DNA from 2 places in the Micromonospora sp. NPDC049139 genome. Region 2 is predicted to be linked to the other one. Evidence: riboswitches for the same ligand, from Rfam matches in the RefSeq annotation. Region 2 holds a riboswitch; the other holds the start of a gene.

Region 1 (10,269 bases), on a different contig from region 2:
GTGCTGGCCGGGGCGGGGTTGGTCGCCGCCCTCGATGGTGGCGAGCAGGCTCAGTGCGGCGGCGGAGCGGGGGTCGGCGGCGACGTGGGCGATGAGGCGTTGCCCGGTGTCGTCGGCGGTGTGGAGGACCTCGAAGTCGACGTCGACGTCGCCGACGACGGGGTGGTGCAGGTGCTTGCGTCCGGTGCTGCAGCCGTGGACAGGATGGCTGGCCCAGAGGGCGGCGAACTCGTCGCTGCGGACGCAGAGGTCGCCGACGAGTTCGTTGAGGGTGGGGTCGTCGACGTGGCGGCCGGCGACTAGGCGCAGGGATGCGACGGCGCGGCAGGCTTCCTCGTGCCAGTCGCGGTGGAGTTCGCGGGTGTGCGGGTCGAGGAAGAGCATGCGGGTGAGGTTGGGTCGGTCGGCGGGTCGGGCGGGTGCGGTGGGGTCGAGGTGGCCGGCGAGCAGGGCGTGCCCGAGCGGGTTCCAGGCGAGTACCTCGGTGCGTCGTCCCATGACGACGGCGGGGACGGTCGGCATGGCGTCGAGCAGGCGGATGGTGGTGCCGCGGGCGTGTTCGGGGCGGGGTGGACGGCGGCGGCGGGCCCGGGTCGGGCGGGCGAGGTCGGTGAGGTGGGCGCGTTCGTCGGCGGTGAGCCGCAGCGCGCGGGCGAGGGCGTCGATGACGGCGTCGGAGGCGTTGGTGCTCTGGCCCTGCTCGAGGCGCATGTAGTAGGTGGGGCTGATGCCGGCGAGTTGGGCGAGTTCTTCGCGTCGTAGTCCGGGGACGCGGCGGAGGCCGTAGGAGGTGATGCCGACGTCCTCGGGGGTGAGTCGGGCTCGGCGGGACCGGAGGAATGCGGGGAGGTCGCCGGAGGGTCGCCCTGTGTTCATGCCTGCATTGTTGCCGGTGGCGTGGTGGCCCGGCCAGGGGCGTGCCTGGCCCTGGGAGTGCTAGGCGGCGTGGTGCTGCGTGGGTCAGGGGTCTGGCTGGCTTCCGGGTGGGCGGCGAGCGTGTCCGGGTGACGGGCGGCATGGGGCCGGCCCGGGGAGAGGGAAGCCTGGTCATGGTGAATGTCGAGGCGGCGTCGGTCGCCGATGCGGTGCGGGTCGAGGAGGGTGGGGCGGGCCGGCAGCGGCTCGCGCTGCTGGTGTTGTTGACGGCGAGTTTCACGTTGGCGGTCGATTTCTCGATCCTGAACGTGGCGTTGCCGGCGATCGGTCGGGACGTGGGCCTGTCGTTGGGGGCGCTGCAGTGGGTGGTGACGGCGTTCGCGTTGTGCGCGGCGGGGTTCACGCTGCTGTTCGGTCGGGTTGCGGACCTGTTCGGTCGGCGGCGGCTGTTCCTGGTGGGGGTGGCGGCGCTCGGGGTGTCGTCGCTGGTCGGTGGGTTGGCGGATGACGCGGGGGTGTTGTTGGCGGCGCGGGTGGTGCAGGGTCTGGCGACGGCGGCGGTGACGCCGGCGGCGCTGTCGCTGTTGACGACGTCGTTTCCGGAGGGGCCGGCGCGTGAGCGGGCGCTCGGGCTCAACGGTGCGGTGATGGCTGCCGGGTTCACCGCGGGTGCCGTCCTCGGCGGTGTGCTGACGGATCTGTGGAGTTGGCGGTGGACGTTCTTCATCAACGTCGTGGTTGCGGTGGCGGTGCTGGCGGTCGCGCCGGCGGTGCTCGCGGAGAGCCGGCCGCAGCGGCGGCCGCGGCTGGACGTGCCGGGTGCGGTGGCGGTGACCGGTGGTCTTCTGGCGCTGGTGTACGGGCTCACCGAGGCTGGGCGGCGGTCGTGGGGTGATCCGCGGGCGTGGGGGTCGCTGCTGGCGGCGGTGGTGTTGCTGGCGGTGTTCTGGATGGTGGAGCGGCGGGCGGCGGAGCCGCTCGTTCCGGTGCGTGTCCTGACCCGCCGCGGTGTGGGTTGGGGGAACGTGGCGGGGATGCTCGCGTTCGCGACGGAGACGTCGCTGGTGTTCCTGCTCACCCTTTACCTGCAGGACGTGCTGGGCTATTCGCCGCTCGCGGCGGGGTTGTCGTTCGCGGTGCTGGGGGTCGGGACCGTGTTGGGGGGAATGGTGGCGCCTCGGTTGCTCGCCCGGATCGGCGGCAAGCGGGCCATCGTCGTGGGGTTCGCGGTGCAGGCCGCGGCGACGTTGCCGTTGGCGTTCCTGGGTGCCGATCGGGTGTGGCTGGTGGTGTTGCTGGCGGCGACGTTCGTCGGTGGGGTGGCGAATCTGGTGGCGATCGTCGGTTTCATGGTCACGGCCACCTCGGGGCTGCCGCCCGAGGAGCAGGGTTTGGCGACCGGGCTGGCGACGATGAGTCAGCAGGTCGGGATCACTCTTGGTGTGCCGGTGATGTCGTCGGTGGTGACGGCGGTCGCCGCCGGTGCGTCGGGTGTGGTGCTGCAGGGGGTCGGGGTCGCGGTGTGGGTGAATGCCCTTGTCTGCGTGGGTGCGGCGGTCCTCGCCGGGTTCGTTCTTCCGTCGGCGCGGGAGGGGGCGTGACCGTCCGGCACGTGTGGGCGTTCGCCGGTCTCGGCGGGGTCATCGAGCTGGTGTTCGCGGCCCGCGTGGAGCGGGACGAGCGTTTCGCTTCCCCGGCGTTCTGATCCGGGAACCGGGCTGCCGGTGCCGGGTGCGGCCCGAGGTGGTCGGGTGGGCCGGGGTTACGGCGGCCGGTCCGCCCGGGGTCCGTCGTGTCCGGCCCGGCGTCGAGGGCGTTCGTCGCCGGGCCGGACGATGTCAGAGGTGGCCGGCGTCGAGGGCGTTCGCCGCCGGGCCGGACGGCGTCAGGCCTGGCCGGTGGCGCGGCGGGCGGCGTCGAGGGCGTTACGGAAGAGCATCGCGACGGTGGTGGGGCCTACTCCCCCGACGCGGGGGGTGATGGCGCCGGCGACGTCGGCGCAGGTCTCGTCGACGTCGGGCAGCAGGCGGCGTCCTTCGTAGCGGACGCCGCCGCCGATGACGGTGGCGCCGGGGCGGACGTGTTCGGGCTGGATGATGCCGGGGACGCCGGCGGCGGCGATGAGGATGTCGGCGCGGCGGGTGTGGGTGGCCCAGTCGGGGACGCCGGTGTGGACGACGGTGACGGCGGCGTTGGCGGTGGGGCGTTTCTGGGTGAGCAGCAGGGCGAGGGGGCGGCCGAGGGTGGCGCCGCGGCCGAGGATGACGACGTCGCGGCCGGCGACGGGGATGTCGTGGAAGGCGAGCAGGGCTTCGATGCCGGCGGGGGTGCAGGGCAGCGGGCCGGGCAGGCCGAGGGCGAGTCGTCCCATGTTGAGCGGGTGCATGCCGTCGACGTCGAGGTCGGGGTCCATGGTCTGCAGGGCCCGGTCGTAGTCGAGGTGGCTGGGGATGGGGTGTTGGATGAGCAGGCCGTGGACGTCGGGTGCGGTGTTGAAGTCGGCGATGGCGCGGTGCAGGTCGGCCTGGGTGGCGGTGGCGGGCAGGTGGATGTGGGGTGAGTCGAAGCCGAGTTCGGCGGCCTGGCGCTGTTTGATGCGGATGTAGCCGGCGCTGGCGTCGTCGTCGCCGACGAGGATGGTGGCGAGGCTGGGGGTGATGCCGGCGGCGCGTAGGGCGGTCACGCCGGCGGCGACGTCGGTGAGGATGCGCTCGGCGACGGGGGCGCCGGGCAGGAGTCGGGCGGTGGGCATGGTGCTCCTCTGTCAGCGGAGGCCCAGGCGGTCGACCTCTGCTCGTGGAGCTCCCCGATGGTTGTTGCCATCCCCTGGCCGCCAGTCGCGTCGGGTTCAGCTTGCCACAGGTGGTCAGCCGAGGTCGACCAGGAGGGGGCGGTGGTCGGAGATGGCGGACAGGGGGGTGTGTACGGCGGTGACGGGCGGGAGCCGGTCGATGCCGTGGCGGTCGGCGAGGATGTGGTCGAGTTGCACGCGGGGTTGCCCGGCGGGGTAGGTGGGGCGGCGGCCCAGGGGGCGCCAGCCGGTGAGGAGTCGGGCGGGGCCGGCGGGGAGGTTCAGGTCGCCGAGGAGGATGCGGGGCGCGGGCAGGGTGCGTAGGGCGCGGACGGTCTGGCGGAGTTGGTGGGCGTTCCAGCCGGGGACGAAGGACAGGTGGGTGGCGGCGACGGTGAGGTGGCCGTGTGGGGTGTCGAGGACGGCGGCGAGGACGACGCGGGGTTCGTCGTGCAGGAGGGTGAGGCCGCCGCCGGGCCCGGGGACGTAGACGGGTGAGCGTACGGGGGCGGGGCGCAGGCGGGTGACCTGCCAGCTGCGGACGCGGTGGCGGGTGACGAGGCCGACGCCGTAGCAGGGTTCGCCGTGTCCGTCGTCGTCGTGGCGCAGGGGGCGGAACTGTTCGCCGGGGGTGCCGACGACGGCGGCGGCGAAGCGGTGTTCGTCGGCACCGAGGGCGCGGGCGGCGATGGCGGTGAGGTCGAGTTTGCCGCTGCGGCTCTGGTCGCGGTCGACTTCCTGAAGGGCGAGGACGTCGGCGTCGAGGGCGGTGACGGCGGCGGTGAGCCGGTCGGGGTCGACGAGGCCGTCGGTGAGGGACCGGCCGTGCAGCAGGTTGAAGGTGGCCAGGCGCACGTTTGCACACTACGTGGCCGTGGGAGGGTTGCCGGGTGTTGAAGGTGCTGTGGTGTTCGGTGGTGCTGTTCGTGGCGGTGGGTGCGGTGGGTGTGTGGTTGCGTCGGCGGCGGGGCCGGTGACGGTGGTGCGTCCGGCGGGGTTGGGGGTGCCGGTCGAGTTTTGGCGGATGCGCCGAGCCGCGCCGTATGCATCGAGAGGCATCGGTGCGCGCCGAGTTGGAGTGTTCTTCTTCGGGGACGCCGCGGCGTAAATGATGTCCTGGGACGGCGTGGTGCCGCGATCATGGAGCGGACACGGACCTGTAACCGATGGGAGTCGCTTCCCGTGCCTGTGCCTGCCGACCCGACGGTCCTCCATCCGATGCCTGAGCAGCCGCGGGTGGTGCTGCTCCGGCCGCTGGTGAGGTCCCCGCTGATCGAGGTCGGGGAGTACTCCTACTACGACGACCCGGATGATGCGACCGCGTTCGAGACGCGCAACGTGCTCTACCACTACGGGCCGGAGAAGCTGATCATCGGCAAGTTCTGCGCGCTGGGCACGGGAGTCCGGTTCATCATGAACGGTGCCAACCACCGGATGGACGGCCCCTCGACCTTCCCCTTCCCTACCGTGGGCGGCTCGTGGTCAGAACACTTCGACCTGCTCACCGGGTTGCCGAGCCGAGGGGACACCGTCGTCGGCAACGATGTCTGGTTCGGTTACGGCGCGACGGTCATGCCCGGCGTACGGATCGGACACGGCGCGATCGTCGGCGCGGGCGCCGTGGTCACCAGCGACGTACCCGATTACGGCATCGTCGGCGGTAACCCGGCCCGCCTCATCCGCACCCGTTACAACGACCAGGACGTCGCCCGGCTGCTGGCGGTGGCCTGGTGGGACTGGCCCGCGGAGCACATCACCGCGCACGTGCGGACGATCATGTCGGGCAGCATCGCCGATCTGGAGGTCGCCGCCCCGGACACTCCGCACGTGTGACGCGCGGCTAGGGTGGCGGACATGTACTTCCATCAGATCTACGGCTGACAGGGTCGGGGCAGCGCCCCGGCTCCCGCTCGCATGTCCAGGTGCGCCCCTACGACCGGTCTTTCCCGGAGACGTCGGCGCGCTGGCTTGCGGTGTCCTCTTCGCCGTAGACCTGAAATGAGTGAGCTTCCGTGTCTTCCGTGTACCGTCGCCGCGCCCACATCGCGATGGTCGGCATCCCCGCCGTCAGCCACGTTCTGCCAAGCCTTGAGGTCATCCGCGAGCTCGTGGCTCGGGGCCACCGCGTGACCTACGCCAACGACCCGGCGGTGGCCGATCTGATCGCGGCCACCGGCGCCGAACTCGTCCCCTGCACGTCCGAACTGCCGGTCGCCGACAACGACTGGCCCGACGACCCCGTTGCCGCGATGGGTCTCTTCCTCGACGACGCCATCCAGGCGCTCCCCCAGTTGCGCGCCGCCTACGATCCCGACCCGGCGGACCTGTACCTGTACGACATCGGCGCCTACGCCGCGCGCGCCCTCGCCGAGTCGCAGGACCGGCCCGTCCTGCAGCTGTCTCCGACGTTCGTGGCGTGGGACGGCTACGAACAGGACGTCGTGGCACACCTGCGGCAACTGCCGGGTGCCGACGCGTACCGGGCGAGGTTCGCCCGGTGGCTCGCCGACTGCGGGGCGTCCACCACCGACGTGGACGCCTTCTCCGGTCGCCCCCCGCGGGTCCTTGCGCTGATCACCCGGGCGATGCAGCCACACGGCGACCGGGTCGACACCGACAGGGTGACCTTCGTCGGGCCCTGCTTCGACGTACGTGCGGGCGCGGACGGCTGGACGCGCCCGGCGGGCGCGGAGCGCGTGCTGTTGATCTCCCTGGGGTCGGCGTACACCCGTCAGCCGGAGTTCTACCGCCAGTGCCTGGCGGCCTACGGCAACCTGCCCGGCTGGCACGTCGTCCTTCAGATCGGCAAGTACACCGACCCGCGGGAACTCGGCGACATCCCGCCCAACGTCGAGGTGCACTCCTGGGTTCCGCAGCGTGCGATCCTGGAGCAGGCGGACGCTTTCGTCACCCATGCTGGCATGGGCGGCTGTGGCGAAGGGCTACTGGCGGGTGTCCCCATGATCGCCGTGCCGCAGGCCGTCGAACAGTTCATGAACGCCGACCGGCTCGTGGAACTGGGCGTGGCCCGCCGCATCGACACCCCCGAAGCCACCGCCGAGACCCTACGGGCGGCCCTGAACGGCCTGGTCACCGACGCGCAGGTCGCCCGCCGTTCGGCACTGCTGCGCGTCGGCGCGCAGGCCGAGGGCGGCACCGCGCGCGCCGCCGACCTCATCGAGGACATGCTGGCCTGAGCCTTGCCCGTCGCAGCCGGGGGTGGTGAAGCGGCATTTCGCTTTCACCACCCCCGTTCTCAGCTGCGGCTTGTCCCGGGAGCGAGGAGGCTGGTGAGCTCGGCGATCGCTTCCGTGGGGTGGCGGCGGAGGTTCTCGGGCTTTGTGCCGTGACTGCTGGTGAGGCTGGCCACAAGGGGTCTCGTGGGGCGGGCGGCGGTGGGAAGAATGGCGGCCCGTGGACCCCCTGTCGCTGACCACCCTGCTCGCTGCGGCCGCCATGGCCGGTTGGGTCGATGCCGTGGTGGGGGGTGGGGGGTTGTTGCTGTTGCCGGCGTTGTTGGTGGCGGCGCCGGGGATGCCGGTGGCGTCGGCGTTGGGGACGAACAAGCTGGCGGCGATCGCGGGTACGACGACGGCGGCGGTGACGTACGCGCGGCGTACGAAGATCGACTGGGCGGTGGCGGGGCCGTCGGCGGGGTTGGCGGTGTGTTGCGCCGGGTTGGGTGCGGCTCTGGCGGGGGCGGTGCCGGCGTCGGCGTACCGGCCGGTGGTGTTGGCGGTGCTGGTGTCGGTGGCGGTGTTCGTGGTGCTGCGGCCCCGGTTGGGGGTGGTGGCGCAGCCGGAGCGGCGGACGCGGTGGCGGGTGGCCACGGTGGTCGCGGTGGCGGGTGTGGGGATCGCCCTGTACGACGGGTTGATCGGGCCGGGTACGGGGACGTTTCTGGTGTTGGCGTTCACCGCGTTGGTGGGTGCGGACTTCGTGCACGGTTCGGCGATGGCGAAGATCGTGAACGCGGGCACGAACCTGGGGGCGTTGGTGGTGTTCGCGGCGACCGGGCATGTGTGGTGGCTGCTGGGTGCGGCGATGGCGGTGTGCAACATCGCCGGAGCCGCGCTCGGGGCGCGGATGGCGCTGCGGCGCGGCTCCGGCTTCGTGCGGATCGTGCTGTTGGTGGTGGTGCTGGCGCTGGTGGGCAAGCTCGGTTACGACCAGTGGGTGGCGTCGACCTGACCGCTCCCCCGGTGCTAGGCCGGCCCCCGGTTTCTGCGGATCCCGGGGGTGCGACGGCCGGCCTCGGCGCCGGTGGGTGGTGTCAGGCGTGCCGGACGACGTCGGTGTAGCCGAGGCGGGGCAGGCGCGGGAACCAGGCGTTCTCGGCGGGCCGGCCGATGTTGACCACGAGCAGGCTCTTCCAGGTGGAGTCGGTGAAGAACTCCCGGTCGACGCCGGTGGCGTCGAATCCGGCCATGGGGCCGGCGGCGAGGCCGGCGGCGCGGACGGCGAGCAGGAAGTAGCCGATCTGCAGGGTGGCGTTGAAGCGGGCCATCTGCTCGCGGGACTCGGGGTTGCCGGCGAGGTCGTCGCGCAGTTGCGGCCGGATCGGGAACACCTGCGGGATGAACTCGTGGAAGTCGGTGTCGGCGGCGAGCACGGCGACCATGGGCGCGGTGCTGGTCTTGGCCTGGTTGCCCTCGCTCATGTGGGTGACCAGGCGCGTGCGGGCCTCGCCCGGGCCGACGAAGAGGATGCGCAGGGGCTGGGCGTTGACGGCGGTGGGCGGGAACTTGGCGAGTTCGAAGATCGCCTGGAGCTGCTCGTCGGTGACGGGTTCGTCGGTGAAGGCGTTGGCGGTCCGGGCGTCGGTGAACAGCTGCGCCTGGGCCTCGGGGTCCAGGGTGATCAGGGGCGAAAAGACGTCGGTCATCGGGTTGTCTCCATGCAAACAGACTGGATGGCTACGACGACAGTAGCAGCTAGCTTTTTAGTAGTCCCTGGTTCTGTCGGTCCCCGCCGTATCCTGGGACCATGACGGTCGAGCGGGAGGTCGACGGCGCGCGTCGCGCGTGCCACGGGGGCATCACCCGGGCCTTCGCGTTCCTCGGCAAGCGGTGGAACGGCATGCTCCTGGGCACCCTCGCCGACGGCCCCGCCGGGTTCGCCGAGCTGGGTCGCGCCCTGCCCGGGATCAGCGAGTCCGTCCTGTCCGACCGGCTGGGTGAGCTGGTCCGGGTCGGGCTGGTCAGCCGGACGGTGCGGCAGGGTCCGCCGCTGGGGGTGAGCTACGAGCTGACCGAGCGGGGCGCCGCGCTGGTGCCGGCCCTCGACGCGCTGGCCCGCTGGGCGGACGAGAACCTCCCCGCCGTGCCTCCCACGGGCTGCTGACCCGCGCCACCGCGCCCACGGGGCTCACCGGCCGTGGGACCGCCCGAGCGAATGTGTGATCATCAGCGGATGCCGGTGCGCGCCGAACACGACCGGGCCGTCCTCGCCGGGCTGCTGGGACGCGACCCGGTGCTGCACGCCTACCAGCTCGGCGACCTCGACGACTTCTTCTGGCCGTACACCTCCTGGTTCCGCCAGGGCGAGGAGGTGGCGTTGCTGTACCACGGGGCCGACCCGCCCACCCTGCTGGCGTTCGCGGCGCCGCCGCGGGTCGCGGAGCTGGGGGCGCTGCTGCGGGAGCTGGCGCCGGTGCTGCCGGCCCGGCTGTGGGCGCACCTGTCCCCGGGCCTGGAGCCGGCGCTGGCCGGGGCGTACCGGATGGAGCCGGCCGGCCCGCACCACAAGATGGCGCTGACTGACCCGGCCCGGCTGGCCGCGACCCCGCCCGCCGGGGTGGTGCTGGACGCCGCGGACCTGCCGGCGCTGCACCGGCTGTACGCGGACGCCTACCCGGGCAACTGGTTCGACCCGCGGATGCTGGACACCGGCCAGTACGTGGGCATCCGCGAGGGCGGCGAGGTGGTGGCCGTCGCCGGGGTGCACGTGTTCTCGCCGGCGTACCGGGTGGCGGCGTTGGGCAACGTGACCACCCATCCCCGGGCCCGGGGACGCGGGCTGGCCGCGGCGGCGGTGGCCGCGCTGTGCGGGCGGCTGCTGACCAGCGTCACGCACGTCACGCTCAACGTGAAGGCGGACAACAGGCCGGCCGTGCGGCTCTACGAGCGCCTGGGCTTCACCCGCGTCGCCGACTACGGCGAGTACGCGTTGACCGCGCGCGGGCGCTGACGGCCGGTCGTCCGGCGACCGCCGGCCGCGCGGCCCGGCGCGAGCGCCGGCCGGCGCGGCGGTGCGACCGTCCGGCGCGGTGGCCCGGACGACCGGCCGAGGGTCGACGTGAGAAGTCTTTCACCTGCATGTTCGGCCGCCCAGGGGGGTCGGGAACCCGACGCTGGGCGCTGCTGGTGTCGGACCGGCGGGGGCCCGTCCCGGCCCTAGCGTCTCCCGGCAGAGGTCGCGCGTGCGACGCGCGGCGGAGCTGAAGGAGCAACGCATGGCAACAGCAGCAGTGCCCTGGCGGCGAACACGGACGGTGAGCCTGCTCGCCGGCGTGACGGCGGTGGTGACCGCGCTGGCGACACCCGCGGCGGCGGCGCCCGGGGTGAACCCGGCCCTCGTGGACCGCGACGCCGACCCCGGCA
Region 2 (10,269 bases):
AGTCGGCGTGGGCGGGCAGCGGCGTGCCGGCGGGATCGAGCAGGCGGACCGGCTCGGTGGCCGGCAGCAGCGGCTTGGCCGGGTCGGGCGGGGTGGCCGCCCGGCGCCTGCGCGGGGATGCCCTGCGGACCGCCTCGGGTGTGGTCGTCACGGCGGGACCTCCTGGGACGTGTGGTGGGCCTATGCTCCTGCCGTCGGATGATTGACTCAAGATCCATGACAAACGCGGGACGGATGGCATGCGGGAGGCATCGAGATGAGCCAGGAGTCCGGGCCGAGCGCGGAGTCGACCGCCGGAACGGGACGTTCGGCCCGCCCCCTGGACGAGGTCGACCGGCGGATCCTCGACGAACTGGTCCGCGACGGCCGCACCTCCGTGCGCACCCTCGCCGAACGGATCCACATCTCCCGCACCAACGCGTACGCGCGGGTGGAGCGGCTGCTGCGCGACGGGGTGATCACCGGTTTCCGGGCCCAGGTCGCGCCCGAGGCGGCGGGGCTGGGCACCTCGGCGTACGTCGCGCTCAAGATCGAGCAGAACACCTGGCGGGAGGTGTCGGCGGAGCTGGCCCGGGTGCGCTACATCGAGCACGCCGCGCTGCTCGGCGGCGACCACGACGTGCTGGCCCTGGTCCGGGCGCCGGACAACGCCACGCTGCGGGACGTGGTGCTGGGCCGGGTGCAGAGCATCGCCGGGGTGCTGTCCACCCGCACCTGGCTGGTCTTCGACGAGTTCGACGGCGACCGCAGCCCGTGGGAGTGAGCGCCGGGCTGGCCGGGCAGGCTCGCCGCTCCGGCGGCCCGCCGGCCGGGCCCGCGGCGGCCGGCGGGCTCGGCACTGCGGCCGCGGTCCGCCGTGGCCGGCGGGCTCAGCGCTCCGGCGGGGCCTCCAGCCCCTCCCGGTCGGCCAACTCCAGCAGCGGCTCGAGCGAGAAGCGCCGGTCGTCGAGGCCCGCGTGCGGGTCGCCGCGCTCGGCGAACCGGGCCGGCATCGTGGTGACGTCGAAGTCCTCCGGCCGCGCGTCGTCCAGCTCCGACCAGTCCACTGGCGCGGAGACCAGCGCCTGCGGGGTGGGGCGGATGGAGTACGCCGAGGCCATCGTGTGGTCCCGGGACATCTGGTTGTAGTCGACGAAGACCGGGCGGTCCCGCTGCTCCCGCCACCAGGTGGTGGTGACCAGCTCCGGCAGCCGGCGCTGCATCTCCCGGCCCAGCGCCAGCACCGCCCGCCGACACTCGCCGAAGCTCCACCGGGGCTCGATCGACAGGTAGACGTGCAGGCCCCGCCCGCCGGTGGTCTTCGGATAGCCCGTCAGCCCCAGCTCGTCGAGGAACGCGCGCACCTCGTGGGCCACCGGCACCACCTGGTCGAAGCCCACCCCCGGCATCGGGTCGAGGTCGATCCGGAGCTGGTCGGGCCGCTCGACGTCGGCGGCGGAGACCGGCCACGGGTGGAAGCGCAGCGTGCCGAGGTTCGCCGCCCAGATCACCACGGCCAGCTCGCTCGGCGCGACCTCGTCGGCCGTACGCCCGCTCGGAAAGGTGATGTGGGCGGTGCGCACCCACTCGGGCGCCCCCGCCGGAAGCCGCTTCTGGTAGAAGGCGTCGCCCCGGTTGTCCTGCCGGGTGCCGATCTTCGCCCCCGGGAAGACGCCGCGCGGCCACCGCTCCAACATGGTCGGCCGGTCCCGCAGGGCGCGCAGGACGCCGTCGCCGACGGCCAGGAAATACCGCACCACGTCCAGCTTGGTCAGCCCCAGCTCTGGGAAGTACGGCTTGTCGGGGCTGGAGACGCGGACCAGCCGCTCCCCCACCTTGATCTCCTCGGCCGGCGTCGCCACGCCCCACACCGTAACCCGGCGGGCCGGTCGGCACGGCCCGTCGCGGCCCCCGGCGAAGCGCGCCTCCGACCCGGCCGGCGGCCGTCGGGCTCAGTCTCAGGCGATCAGCATGATGCCGACGGCCATGAGCGGCAGACCGACGAACAGGAAGATCCCGATCCCGGTGAGCACCCGCCCCTCGCCGGCGGCCTCGCGTTCGGGCGCCACGCCGAAGGTGGCGCGCGCCCCCATCATGCCGATTCGGCTCAGGGTGAGGTCACCGGTGATCCCGAGCAGCCCCCCGACCACCACGAGGGCGATGCCGAAGCGGTAGACGAAGTCGCCGCCGCCCAGGGCGACCCAGACCCCGGCGGCGGCCGCGACCACGACGAGCGCGATCACGAACAGCACCAGTGCTTCCCGCAGACCCCTGACGACCGTCATCGGCGGCTCCATCCCGTGCGACCCGGATGGACATTCTGCCGGTCGACCGCCGTCCGCGCTGCCCCGTACGCCGGGCGTACGCGAGATGGCCGGGCGGCCCGTCTCCGGCCGCCCGGCCACGTCGGGCCGAACTCAGCTCATCTCCTCCTGGAGGCGCGACATGAGCATCTTCTTGCCCTGCTCACCCGCCTTGCGGTTGTTCTCCTGCATCTTCCGGAACCAGGTGGCCAGTTCCGTGTCGCCCCGCGACTCCGCGTCGGCGATATACGTGTCCAGTTTCCAGATGTGCTGCAACGACATCTGCAGGACGTGGATCAGGTCGTAGTTCTGGTCCTTGACCGGGCTGATCATTTCCTTGGTCATGGTCGCCACGGACGTACCTCCCCATCTCGCTCTTCGCCGTTCGGTGGCAGCAGCGCTTACCCGGCCTGGTCCCGTTCACGCCCGACGGCGGGACTACCATGCCGGGGCGGAGGGGGGCGTTCGTGCGCGGACGGACGGGGTACGTGTCGCTGGCGTTGGTGGCTGTCGCCGCCGGCTGCGCGGGCGAGCCGCCGCCTACCGCCGCCGACGTCACCGGTGTCTGGTGCGGCCAGGAACGGGACGTGCTCACCCTCGACGCGGCCGGCGGATTCACCGTCACCGACGTCTCCGCCTCGCTGATCGACGAGGTTCTGCACGACGAGGACTTCGTGCCGGGCTACCGGCGGGAGACCGAGCACGCGGGCGCGGTGCCGCGGCACGGCGCCGGCCGGTGGCGCGTCTTCGTGGACCACGGCGACATGTTCCAGGCCCGGCGCGACCACGTCGTGCTCGACTGGTCGAGCTTCGAGTCGGTCCAGGTGGACGAGGAGCTGGAACTGACGATCGCCGGGGAGGGCGCGGGCCTGGTGCTCGGCGTGGAGCGCGTCGAGTCCGGCTTCACCACCCTCTTCGCCCGCTGCCCGGCGACCTGAACGTCCCGCCGCCCGCCGCGGCGGCGGGGGGCGGTTATCCGGGGCGGGCCTCGGGTAGGGGGTGCCGCATGGCGGAACTGGCAGCGCTCTGGATCGTCCGGCACGGCGAGAGCACGGCGAACGTGGCGGCCACCGCGGCCGAGGCGTCCGGCGCCGAGCTGATCGACCTGACCCACCGGGACGCGGACGTGCCGCTGAGCCCGACCGGGGAGGAGCAGGCCCGGGCCACCGCGCGCTGGTTGGCCGGGCTGCCCGAGGCCCGCCGGCCCGACGTCGCGGTGGTGTCGCCGTACCTGCGGGCCGTGCGGACCGCCGAGTTGGCCCTGGCCGGCACCGGGATCCCACTCACCCGCGACGAGCGGCTGCGCGACCGGGAACTCGGCATCCTGGACGGGCTGACCGGGTACGGGGCGCGCCGGCGCCACCCGGAGGAGGCGGCGCGCCGGGACCGGCTCGGCAAGTTCTACTACCGGCCGCCGGGCGGCGAGTCCTGGACGGACGTGGCGCTGCGCCTGCGCGCCCTCCTCGGCGACCTGCGTCGCGACCACGAGGGCCGGCGGGCGCTGCTGTTCGGCCATGACGCCCTGGTCTTCCTGACCCGTTACCTGGTGGAGGGGCTGACCGAGGCGGCGCTGATGGCGCTGACCCGGGAGCACGTCATCGCCAACTGCTCGATCACCGGCTGGTCCGCCGGGGCCGACGGCCGGCTGAGCCTGGACGTGTTCAACGACGTCGGCCACCTGCGGGCCCAGGGCGCCCGGCCGACCAGGGAGGACGAGGTCCATGCCGAACCGGTCTGACACGCTGGTGATCACCCCCAGGCTGCTACGGGACTGGGCGCTGCCGGTGCCGACCGGGGGCAAGGAGGCCCGGGGCACGGTGCTGGTGGTCGGCGGCTCCCGGTTCACCCCCGGGGCGGTGCTGCTCGCCGGCGTGGCCGCGCTGCGGGCCGGGGCCGGGGTGCTCCAGCTCGCCGCCGCCGAGTCCACCGCCGCCGCGCTGAGCATCCAGGTGCCCGAGGCGCTGGTGGTGGGCCTGCCCGAGAAGGCCGACGGCGCGGTCGCGGGCGGGCCCGGCGAACTGCTGGGCGACCTGGTGGCCGAGGCGGACGTGGTCGCCCTCGGCCCCGGCCTGAAGGACATCGACGAGACGGGGGCGCTGCTGCGCCTGGTGCTCGACGCGGCCGCCCGGGAGACGGCGCTGGTGCTCGACGCGTACGCCCTGGGTGCGCTCAGCCACGCCCCGGACCTGCTGGTCGGGTCCGGACGGCCGGTGGTGCTCACCCCCAACCTCACCGAGGCGCGGCACCTGCTCGGCCGGGACCCGGGCGACGACCTGGACGCCGAGGCCATCGAGCTGGCCGGCCGGTACGACGCCGTGGTCTCGCTCTACGGCCACGTCTCCACACCCGACGGGCGGAGCTGGCGGGAGGAGAGCGGCGACGCGGGGCTCGGCACGTCCGGCAGCGGGGACGTCCGCGCCGGACTGCTGGCCGGGCTGCTGTCGCGGGGCGCCGAGCCGGCGCAGGCCGCGTGCTGGGCGTCGTTCGCCCACGCGGTGAGCGGCCAGCGGCTGGTGCCGCGGTTCGGCCGGATCGGGTTCCTCGCCCGGGAGCTGCTGGACGAGATTCCCCACCCTCGCCACCGTCTGACACTTCCTTGTCTGGCCGAACGGATGTGTGTAACGCCACACTCCGCTCCTACGCTGGTGGGTCGGAGGAGGGCACCCCCGCCCGCCTCCCGCCGGCCGCTCCCCGCCAGGGGGCGTATCCGGCTGGAAACAGCCCCCTGGGAGTCTGTGTGAAGAACCTCCGTCGCAAGACACTGGCTGCCGCGTCCGCCGTGACACTCGGTGTCGGCCTCGCCGTCACCGGCGGGCTCGCCCCGGCGGCGTCGGCCGCCGGCCCGGACACCACGTTCCTGGTCCTCGCCCCGCAGGGCGCGAAGACCGACAAGGCGGCCGCCCGCGTGGCCGCCGCCAAGGGCACCGTGGTGGCCAGCTACGACCAGATCGGCGTGCTCGTCGTCCGGTCGGCCAACCCCGACTTCGTCACGGACGTGGCGGGCGCGGGCGTCGACTCGGTGGCGTCCACCGCCGGCCTGGGCACCGCCCTGGAGGAGGGCGAGACCCTGGAGGTCTCCGCGGCCGTGGCGGCGAACGCGACCGCCGACCCGACCAAGGAACCCATGTTCGGTCAGCAGTGGGACATGCCGATGATCGACGTCCCGCAGGCCCACGCCGTCAACGCCGGCAGCGCCAGCGTGGTGGTGGGCGTGCTGGACAGCGGCATCTCCTCCAGCCACCCCGACCTGAAGGACCAGATCGCCAAGGACAGGAGCGCGTCCTGCGTCGGCGGTGTCGCGGACACCACCGAGGCGGCCTGGAACCCGACCGTCTCCGACCACGGCACGCACGTGGCCGGCACCATCGCCGCCGCCGTCAACGGCGTCGGCGTGACCGGTGTGGCGCCGGGTGTCAAGGTGGCCGCCGTCAAGGTCGTCAACGATGACCGGTTCATCTACCCCGAGGCCGCGCTCTGCGGCTTCATGTGGGCGGCCGACCACGGCATGCAGGTCACCAACAACAGCTACTTCATCGACCCGTGGGAGCTGAACTGCCGCAACGACGCGCGCCAGCGCCCGGTGTGGCAGGCCGTGCAGCGGGCCATCCGCTACTCGCAGAGCAAGGGCGTGCTCCACGTCGCGTCGGCGGGCAACTCGAACTGGGACCTCGCCCACAAGATCACCGACACCGGCAGCCCGAACAACCTGCCGCCGACGGAGGACCCGGAGACCCGGGAAGACCTCACCAACTCCTGCCTCGTCCTGCCGGGCGAGGCGCCGGGCGTGGTGACCGTCTCGGCGGTCGCCCCGACCGGCAAGAAGAGCTACTACTCCTCGTACGGCCTGGGCGTCGTGGACGTCACCGCGCCCGGCGGTGACACCCGGTTCCGCACCAACGGCGTCAGCCCGACCCCGACCGACGGCATCCTGTCGACCACCTTCGACACGGCGACGAAGACCAACGGCTGGGGTTACAAGCAGGGCACGTCGATGTCGAGCCCGCACGCGGCCGGCGTCGCGGCGCTGGCCCTGTCGGCCCACCCCGGCATGACGCCGGGCCAGCTGGCGTCCTTCCTGGAGCGGACCGCCGAGTCGGTCCCCTGTGAGGAGGGGGTCTGGGAGCCGCGGCCGGGCTTCCCGGCCACCTGCACGGGGGGCGAGCGCAACTCGTTCTACGGCGCCGGCATGGTCAACGCGTACAACGTGGTGAAGTAGCAGCACGGCACGACCCGTGGTGGGGCCCGGCGGTGATCCGCCGGGCCCCACCCGTTTTCGCTGCTCACGGCCGGGGTACGGGAGGGGGCGTCCGACGAGCCGAGGAGGTCAACGGTGTCCACCGATGCCATCGTCCTGTTGAAAGAGGACCACAAGGAGATGCGCCGTCTGTTCAAGGCGTTCCAGGATGCCGAGGAGGGACCGGCCGCGCGGCGGCAGAAGCTGGTGAGCCAGATCCTGGAGGCCCTCACGGTGCACACCTACCTGGAGAACGAGGTGATGTACCCGGAGGTCCGCAAGCTCCTGCCCGACCTGGAGGACGACATCCTCGAGTCGTACGAGGAGCACCACGTCGCCGACGTGCTCTGCGCCGAACTGTTCGCCATGGACGCCGACGATGAGCGCTTCAACGCCAAGACCACGGTGCTGATCGAGAGTGTCCTGCACCACGTCGAGGAGGAGGAGCAGGAGTGGTTCCCGAAGGTGCGCGAGGCGCTCGGCCGTAAGCAGCTCCAGGAGATCGGCGAGCGGATGATCGAGCTGCGCGCGGACGCGCCGCGCAAGCCGACCGACCCGAAGGCGATCAAGAAGTCGCTCGACGCCGTGACGGCCTGAGCCGACCGCCTCCGACGGGCCCCGGTGCGCCGGGGTCCGTCGTCACGCCGGGGCCGCGGGCAGGATCCGCCGCAGCGCCGGCGGTACGGCCCGGGACCGCCACTCCCTCGGGTAGCCCACCGACACCTCCTCGAACCGCACCCCGTCGTGCCAGGTGGTGCGGGGGATGTGCAGGTGGCCGTAGACCACCGCGGCGGCGTCGAAGCGCAGGTGCCAGTCGGCGGTGGCCTCGGTGCCGCACCACTGGGCGAAGATCGGATAGCGCAGGATCCGGGTCGGCTCGCGCAGCAGCGGCCAGTGGTTGACCAGCACGGTCGGCAGCCCCGGCTCCCGCGCGGCGAGCCGGCGGGCGGTCTCGGCGACCCGGGCGGCGGACCACGCCGACCGGCTCGGGTACGGGTCGGGGTGCAGCAGGAACTCGTCGGTGCAGACGATCCCCGTCCGGTACGCCTCGGCCAGCGCCGCCTCCGGGGTGTCGAACCCCTCCGGGCGCCAGCTGTGGTCGTAGAGCAGGAACAGCGGCGCCACCAGCACCGGCCCGCCCGACCCCCGCCACACCGGATACGGATCCTCGGGGGTCAGCACGCCGAGGCGCCGGCACAGGTCGACGAGGTGCTGGTAGCGGGCGACCCCGCGCAGCGCCACCGGGTCGGCCGGCGGGGTCCACAGCTCGTGGTTGCCCGGCGCCCAGACCACCCGCGCGAAGCGGTCGCCGAGCAGCCCGAGGGCCCACTCGACGTCGGCCACGGTGTCGCCGACGTCCCCGGCGACGATCAGCCAGTCGTCCGGCGACCCCGGGCGCAGCCCCTCCACCACCGCCCGGTTGCCCGGGTGCCCCACGTGCAGGTCGCTGATGGCGAGCAGGCTGCCGCCCCCGCCGTCCTCCCCCGCCATGACCGCGATCCTATGCGCCGCCGGTGACGACCGCGAACCGCGCGGGCCGCGCGCCGATCGATGCACCGCACCGCGGGTGCGGCGGTCCCCAGGTGGGCCGGGGCGCGCCCGGCCGACCCGGTAGGATCGGCGGTGGGCCGTGACTGGCGCGTGGGGATGGAGAACCATCGGGAAGCGGTCCCGTCATGAGGACGCATGCCGAGCGCCTGGGCCTTCCGCACGTCACTGGAGGTCGCATGTCGCCGAACGCCGAATCCACCGCCTTCCGCAGCGCCCTCGAGGTGATCCGCGCCGTCGAGCCGCGGGTGGCCGACGCCATCGGCGCCGAGCTCGCCGACCAGCGCGAGTCGCTCAAGCTCATCGCCAGCGAGAACTACGCCTCCCCGGCCACCCTGCTGGCCATGGGCAACTGGTTCAGCGACAAGTACGCCGAGGGCACCGTCGGCCGCCGCTTCTACGCCGGCTGCCAGAACGTGGACACCGTCGAGGCGCTCGCCGCCGAGCACGCCCGGGAGCTGTTCGGCGCCGCCCACGCGTACGTGCAGCCGCACTCCGGCATCGACGCCAACCTGGTCGCGTTCTGGGCGATCCTGGCCGACCGGGTGGAGTCCCCGGCGCTGAAGAAGGCCCAGGCGCGGCACGTCAACGACCTCACCGAGGCCGACTGGTTCGCGCTGCGCCGGGAGCTGGGCAACCAGCGGATGCTCGGCATGTCCCTGGACGCCGGCGGCCACCTCACCCACGGTTTCCGCCCGAACATCTCCGGCAAGATGTTCGACCAGCGCAGCTACGGCACCGACCCGGCCACCGGGCTGGTCGACTACGACAGGGTCGCCGAGGCGGCCCGCGAGTTCAAGCCGCTGATCCTGGTCGCCGGCTACTCGGCGTACCCCCGGAAGGTCAACTTCCGGATCATGCGGGAGATCGCCGACTCGGTCGGTGCCACCTTCATGGTCGACATGGCGCACTTCGCCGGCCTGGTCGCCGGCAAGGTCTTCACCGGCGACTTCGACCCGGTGCCGCACGCGCACATCGTCACCACCACCACGCACAAGTCGCTGCGCGGCCCGCGCGGCGGCATGGTGCTCTGCCAGCCCGAGCTGGCCGACCAGGTCGACCGGGGCTGCCCGATGGTGCTCGGCGGCCCGCTGCCGCACGTGATGGCCGCCAAGGCCGTCGCCCTGGCCGAGGCCCGCCGCCCCGACTTCGCCGACTACGCCCAGCGGATCGTCGCCAACGCCCAGGCCCTCGCCGAGGGGCTGCTGCGCCGGGGCGGCAAGCTGGTCACCGGCGGCACCGACAACCACCTGGTGCTCATCGACGTCACCGGCTACGGGCTGACCGGCCGGCAGGCCGAGCAGGCCTTGCTCGACTCGGGCATCGTCACCAACCGCAACTCCGTCCCGCAGGACCCGAACGGCGCCTGGTACACCTCCGGCATCCGCGTCGGCACCCCGGCGCTGACCACCCGGGGGCTGGGCCCGGCGCAGATGGACGAGACGGCCGAGCTGATCCACACCGTGCTCAGCCAGACCCGGCCGGGCGCGAACCCGGACGGCACCCCGTCGAAGGCCAAGTACGTCCTCGACCCGGCCGTCGCCGACCGGGTCGGCAAGCAGGCCAGCGACCTGCTCACGGGCTTCCCGCTCTACCCGGCCGTCGACCTCGGCTGACCCGGGCACCCGCCCCGACGCCCCCGCCCGGCCCCGCCGCGCGGGGGCGTCCCCGTCCCGCCCTCGTCCCAGTCCGGCCGTGCGGGGTGGGAGCGTCAGGGGCGGTGGGTGCGGTGGCGGCGGGCGCGGAGGCGGTGCAGGACGTCGGTGCCGCCCCGGCCGAAGTGGTCGTGCAGCGCGCGGTAGTCCGCGTACAGCTCGTCGTAGGCGGCCGCCCGGGCCGGGTCGGGGTGCCAGGTCTCGCGGCGGGCGGCGCCCATCGCCGCCGAGGCGGCCGGCACGTCCGGGTACGCCCCGGCGGCGACCGCCGCGTGGATCGCCGCGCCCAGCGCCGCCGGGTGCGCGGAGTCGACCACGTGCAGCGGCCGGCCGATGACGTCGGCGTAGATCCGCAGCAGCAGCCGGTTGCGGGTCAGCCCGCCGGCCACGGTCAGCTCGTCGACGGCCACGCCGGCGGCGGTGAACGCGTCGACCACCGTCCGGGCGCCGAACGCGGTGGCCTCCAGCAGCGCCCGCCAGATCTCCTCCGGCCGGGTGGCCAGGGTCAGCCCCACCAGCACCCCGCTCAGCTCGTGGTCCATGAGCACCG

Evidence for each region. A riboswitch is a leader RNA that binds a small molecule or an ion and turns the genes downstream of it on or off. The one in region 2 is predicted to bind ZMP and ZTP.
Region 1: it holds a riboswitch for ZMP and ZTP, as region 2 does, so the genes downstream of both, ACZ6Q9_RS00505 (bifunctional 5,10-methylenetetrahydrofolate dehydrogenase/5,10-methenyltetrahydrofolate cyclohydrolase) here and ACZ6Q9_RS29550 (glycine hydroxymethyltransferase) in region 2, are expected to answer to the same signal.

Annotation. Positions count from the first base shown of each region.
Region 1 is NZ_JBVJHK010000001.1:96,221-106,489, forward strand. It holds gene ACZ6Q9_RS00495 (helix-turn-helix domain-containing protein) at 1-876, opposite strand, end outside; gene ACZ6Q9_RS00500 (MFS transporter) at 1,050-2,477, shown strand; gene ACZ6Q9_RS00505 (bifunctional 5,10-methylenetetrahydrofolate dehydrogenase/5,10-methenyltetrahydrofolate cyclohydrolase) at 2,762-3,628, opposite strand; ZMP/ZTP riboswitch at 3,643-3,727, opposite strand; gene ACZ6Q9_RS00510 (endonuclease/exonuclease/phosphatase family protein) at 3,743-4,522, opposite strand; gene ACZ6Q9_RS00515 (CatB-related O-acetyltransferase) at 4,850-5,500, shown strand; gene ACZ6Q9_RS00520 (macrolide family glycosyltransferase) at 5,716-6,864, shown strand; gene ACZ6Q9_RS00525 (sulfite exporter TauE/SafE family protein) at 7,082-7,858, shown strand; gene ACZ6Q9_RS00530 (malonic semialdehyde reductase) at 7,941-8,552, opposite strand; gene ACZ6Q9_RS00535 (winged helix-turn-helix transcriptional regulator) at 8,654-9,010, shown strand; gene ACZ6Q9_RS00540 (GNAT family N-acetyltransferase) at 9,080-9,856, shown strand; gene ACZ6Q9_RS00545 (VWA domain-containing protein) at 10,122-10,269, shown strand, end outside.
Region 2 is NZ_JBVJHK010000024.1:25,626-35,894, reverse strand. It holds gene pdhA (pyruvate dehydrogenase (acetyl-transferring) E1 component subunit alpha) at 1-151, opposite strand, end outside; gene ACZ6Q9_RS29600 (Lrp/AsnC family transcriptional regulator) at 257-763, shown strand; gene ACZ6Q9_RS29595 (DNA polymerase domain-containing protein) at 870-1,841, opposite strand; gene ACZ6Q9_RS29590 (hypothetical protein) at 1,938-2,264, opposite strand; gene ACZ6Q9_RS29585 (hypothetical protein) at 2,397-2,627, opposite strand; gene ACZ6Q9_RS29580 (hypothetical protein) at 2,750-3,220, shown strand; gene ACZ6Q9_RS29575 (histidine phosphatase family protein) at 3,289-4,020, shown strand; gene ACZ6Q9_RS29570 (NAD(P)H-hydrate dehydratase) at 4,004-5,023, shown strand; gene ACZ6Q9_RS29565 (S8 family peptidase) at 5,020-6,498, shown strand; gene ACZ6Q9_RS29560 (hemerythrin domain-containing protein) at 6,613-7,113, shown strand; gene ACZ6Q9_RS29555 (metallophosphoesterase family protein) at 7,156-8,007, opposite strand; ZMP/ZTP riboswitch at 8,137-8,226, shown strand; gene ACZ6Q9_RS29550 (glycine hydroxymethyltransferase) at 8,244-9,680, shown strand; gene araB (ribulokinase) at 9,776-10,269, opposite strand, start outside.